2 regions of the Exiguobacterium sp. s89 genome follow, and region 1 is predicted to be linked to the other one. Evidence: predicted binding sites of a transcription regulator. Region 1 holds the regulator's gene; the other holds the start of a gene.
What was found. Region 1 encodes NrdR, which represses ribonucleotide reductase genes. Its sites were predicted from a motif close to AACACNATATATNGTGTT; they were not measured.
Positions count from the first base shown of each region.

Region 1 (2,416 bases):
ACGTATAAAAAATATTACGGACAAAAAAATATTTCTAATTTTTTTAATCAAATGTCTTGTAACGATGTCCTAAACACGTTACACTCAGTTTCGTGAACTTCAATTGGTCTGACAAACGCAACTTAAAGGGTTAGGACCTCTTAGGACTAACTTTCCCCCGTGGTTGTGGGCGATTCAGGCACAAAGTGAGTGATCATCAACTACTTTGAGACCATTGATGTAAAGGGGGATCCACTAATATGGATACTATGGGACGTCACATTATTACAGAACTTTGGGAGTGCAATCCCGACAAATTAAATGATATCGACTACATCGAGCGTTTGTTCGTCGATGCTGCTCTTCGTTCGGGCGCTGAAGTCCGCGAAGTCGCATTCCACAAATTTGCGCCGCACGGCGTGAGTGGGGTCGTCATCATTTCAGAATCACACTTAACGATTCACAGTTTCCCTGAACATGGGTACGCGTCAGTTGACGTGTTCACATGTGGAGATCGAATCGATCCGGCTACGGCATCGCAGTATATCGCCGAAGGCTTGGATGCAAAAGTACGTGAAGATGTTAAACTTGAACGTGGAATGGGACCAATTCGTGTTCCTGAAGCACAAGTTGCATTAACTAAATAATTCTGAAGAACCTTTTGAGGCTGGCCGTTTGACGGTCAGCCCTTTTAAATGTTTTGTTGTCGCCTTAATTTTGATATGCTTAACGTATATAACTCAAGCGTTGAGGTGAATTATGGGACTGTTAGATAAGTTACAAACACATATTGAAACGAAAGACACTCATAAAAACGAGTCATTGCAGACACGCTACTATGCGGCATCTCCGAATGCCATCATACAGTGGCTAGAAGAACTCATTCAATCAAAAGGTCAGTTGGTACGTCGAATCGATACGAACCGTGGAGAACTTTCATTCATCGGAGAAGGATGGGATGGACTCGTCACAATCGTACAAGTTGACGGCGGGCGTACAGCGGTTGACTTCACTCTGAATCGTGAACAGCGACTCGGTGTAGACCTTGCACAAATTGTAGCTCACTATTACGAGGCACTCTCACAGCAATTCCCGCTACGTGCTATAGGAAATAAAACTGTCGAACGATAAGGAGGCTTGAGCATGCGTTGTCCGAAATGTGATCACAATGGAACGAGAGTGCTCGATTCCCGACCGGTGCAAGACCATTATTCGATTCGACGTCGTCGTGAATGTGAAAAGTGCGGTTATCGGTTTACGACATTTGAGACAGTCGAACAGACACCTCTCATTATTGTAAAGAAAGATGGAAATCGTGAAGAGTTCAGTCGTGAAAAAGTACTCCGCGGCATCATTCGGGCGTGTGAAAAACGACCGGTTACCTTAGAACAACTTGAAGGAGTTGTGACAAAAGTAGAACAGCAACTTCGAGCCCTCGCGCAGTCAGAGATTCCGAGTGAGCAAGTGGGGGAGCTGGTGATGAATGAACTGGCGCGTGTAGATGAAGTCGCATATGTTCGATTTGCCTCAGTTTATCGCCAATTTAAAGACATCACGGTGTTCTTTAAAGAACTTGAAGATTTAATGAAGCAAGAAAATTCGACCAACTAAAGGGCGGCCTGCTGGTCGCCCTTTTTCAAGGGAGAGAGCCATGGAGAAAGAACGTACAATTTTTGGGACAGACGAACTATTGATTATGAGTACGGGTCTTGTCGACCGTGAATCGTATCAGTCCCTCTATCACCTATATCAACCGGTTATCGGGGTGAAGGCGCTCGCGCTTTATCAGACGCTATGGAGCGAATTGAAGCCCGGTAAAATGAAATCGAACTATATGTCACACAGTGCATTGTGTGAGATGTTAGAGTACTCAATCAATGAATTGACCGATAGTTTATTCCGGCTAGAAGCAATCGGATTAGTACGTACCTACAAAACGAAAGATGCCCGATTAACTCAATACGTTTATCAGTTGCGAGTTCCGCTCGCACCGCACACGTTTTTAAATGATGGGCTGTTATCAAGCTTCCTTTTTTATAAAGTTGGAGAAGTGCGTTTTAAGCAACTGCAAGGACGTTTTACAATCGACCCATTGCCGGCCGGTATCGTCGAGGTGACGAAAGACTTCAATGAAGTGTTCGACGTCAAAGGAGTCAATCACCGGGCGTTCACTCAAAAAAATTACGAAAAACCGGATCGTGCGAAGATTGAAATTAACTATTCGTTCGATATGGGCATTGTGAAAAAACTGACGAATTTCCCAGTTGGCTTTTTTACAAAAAAATTAGATGAAACAATTACGAAACTTGCGTATGTTTCTCAACTCGATGAAGAGACGATGGCTGAGATGTTGAAAGAATATTTTGTCCACGAAGCATATCTTCCGCTCAGTGAACAAGAAAAACGGGACGGCTGTCGTCAAATGGTATTGCAGCTG
Region 1 covers NZ_JACSKS010000001.1:42,680-45,095, forward strand. Annotated here, with positions in the region: gene KNO96_RS00185 (glyceraldehyde-3-phosphate dehydrogenase) at 1-8, shown strand, start outside; gene speD (adenosylmethionine decarboxylase) at 240-626, shown strand; gene KNO96_RS00195 (hypothetical protein) at 739-1,110, shown strand; gene nrdR (transcriptional regulator NrdR) at 1,123-1,590, shown strand; gene KNO96_RS00205 (DnaD domain protein) at 1,631-2,416, shown strand, end outside.

Region 2 (2,416 bases), 480 kb from region 1:
CTGCTCACTTCCACGCCAGACACCTTGTGTGTAGAGGAATCGGAATTCTTCAGCGCGACGCGTGCATTGATAGTCGAAACGTTCGACCAACTGTTCGATGCCGATGTCGATATATCGGTTGAGAATGCGGTAAAAGTCAGTGAGCGACTCCGAGACAAGCGCCATTTTCACTAAGTTGAGTGTGGAGAAGGAAAGATTGCCACGTCCGATTGACGTCTCCTCCCCGTGCCGGTTTCCCATGACCCGAGTGCGGCAGCCCATATACGCCACCTCTGATTCATGCGTCCCATCGTAGTATGACGCGTTGAACGGGGCATCGATGAAAGAAAAGTTCGGGAAAAGCCGTTTGCCCGTGACGCGACACGCTTCACGGAAAAGATCGACGTTCGGATCGTCCTCGTGGAAGTTGATGCCTTCTTTTACTTTAAAGATTTGAATGGGAAAAATCGGGGTCTCTCCATTCCCTAACCCACGTTCCGTGGCACGTAGCAACTCCCGAATGAGGATGCGTCCCCACTTTGAGGTGTCCGTCCCGTAATTGATTGAGACGAAGGGCACTTGCCCGCCACCTCGTGAATGCATCGAGTTCGCATTGTGGATGAACGCTTCACACGCCTGATACGTCGCAGAGTTCGTTTCTTCTTCCGCGAGTTGCTCCAATTGCGCATCGTCCCAGTCAACAGGCAATGATTGGAGTCGGCTCAGTTGGCGCTCATATGTCTTCTCGACATACGGTGCCAAATCGACGTCAAACATCGGGAACGCCTGTCCCCCATGCTGCATATTTTGATTCGCTTGAAGGATGATGGACGCGAGTGCCATGGCGGAGCGAATGTCTTTTGGTGACCGAATCGTTCCATGCCCCGTATGGAATCCATCTTTTAATAATTGACCGAGTGGAATTTGACAACATGTCGTTGAGCCTGTGATGTAATAGTCGGCGTCGTGCACGTATAGATAGTTCTCACTTACGGCCTGTTTTGATCGCTCCGACATTAAATACGTCTGCGACAGTTCTTTAGACACTTCTGAAGAGAGTCGTGCTAATTTCCCGAGCGGGGACTTTCCGTCCACGTTCGCATTTTCCTGCACTAAGTCTTGGTCTGGTAAGACGCAGACGTCCTCATACAACTGCAATAATTTCAAAACCTATCACCTCACTATATATGGATTTTAAACATTTAAAATTGTTTTTAAAATCCTATATATAGATTATGACACGTGTTTTTCTCGATGGTCACGAGTCGATATTGTGACAGTTTACCTGTGCCTTTACGACAAAAAAGAACCTCGTCTTCGATAAGACAAGGCTCTACGTTATATGTGATAAACGTCATTTATTTAGCAGCTTTTACGACTTTTAATTCGACTTCTTCCTCGAGTTCTTGTGCCTCACGGAGACCTTTCGAGTTAAGCCATGTATAGATGGCTCCCATGAAGAGCGCTCCACCGATAATGTTACCGAACGTCGCAGGAATCAAGTTGTGAATCGCACCTGCCATGCTGATCGTCTCAGGGTGTGGGACGACGAGCGTCAAGGCGAACAAGACGAAGTTGGCAATGACGTGGTCGAATCCTGAAGCGAAGAAGACCGCGACAAGAAAGATCATCGAGAAGATTTGAGCGAACTCATTTTTCATTTGTTTCGGTAAGAAAATAGCGAGACAGACCATCCAGTTACAGAAGATGGCGCGGAAGAAAATTTCGACCGTCGTATGATGCATTTTTCCCTCGACGACAGCGAACAACCAGTTGTTCATGCCAAGTTCTTGGATGACGCCAGTCGGTGCTAGTAATAATGCGAAAAGGATGCCCCCGAGTGCGTTCCCAACGAAGCAGAGCAACCAGACGAGCATCGTATCACTGAGCGTCGTATAGCCGCGCAATGTGGACGTCGTAAAATACATCGTATTCCCTGTGAACAACTCGGCTCCCCCATAGATGATCATGACGAGCGCGATCCCGAACGAGAAGCCCCCGATGAGTGTCGTGAACGGAGATTCCGCTAAATACATACCGTTAACGACTTTCAACGTAAAGATTGAAGCAAAGCCGATGAAGATCCCGGCTAACATTGCCCGTAAAAAGTATTCCATTGGACGATAATGAATCATTTGCGAGGAAGCCTGTGCTTTTTTCCGTAATGATTCGAGTGCATGGATTTCCATTGATGCCATGTCACAAACCCTTCTTTCTGAATAGTTAAATAGGAAAGTATCAGTTCTAATATGTGAAATCATTAACAATATAAACTGTACAGTCTCTGTTGACAATCACTTCTAGAAGGAATTGACAGAGTGTTCACATCGTAATCGTTTACATATGGCGGATTTGTGACAAACAAAAATGTTAGTGCAATTTGGAATCTGAAAATCGGGTGATGAAAATACTAATAACAACAGAAAGGGTTTTGTTG
Region 2 covers NZ_JACSKS010000001.1:524,147-526,562, forward strand. Annotated here, with positions in the region: gene KNO96_RS02680 (anaerobic ribonucleoside triphosphate reductase) at 1-1,146, opposite strand, end outside; gene KNO96_RS02685 (formate/nitrite transporter family protein) at 1,338-2,168, opposite strand.
Region 2: a site for NrdR is predicted at 1,157-1,174, ahead of KNO96_RS02680 (anaerobic ribonucleoside triphosphate reductase). Genes of this name have one in related genera too.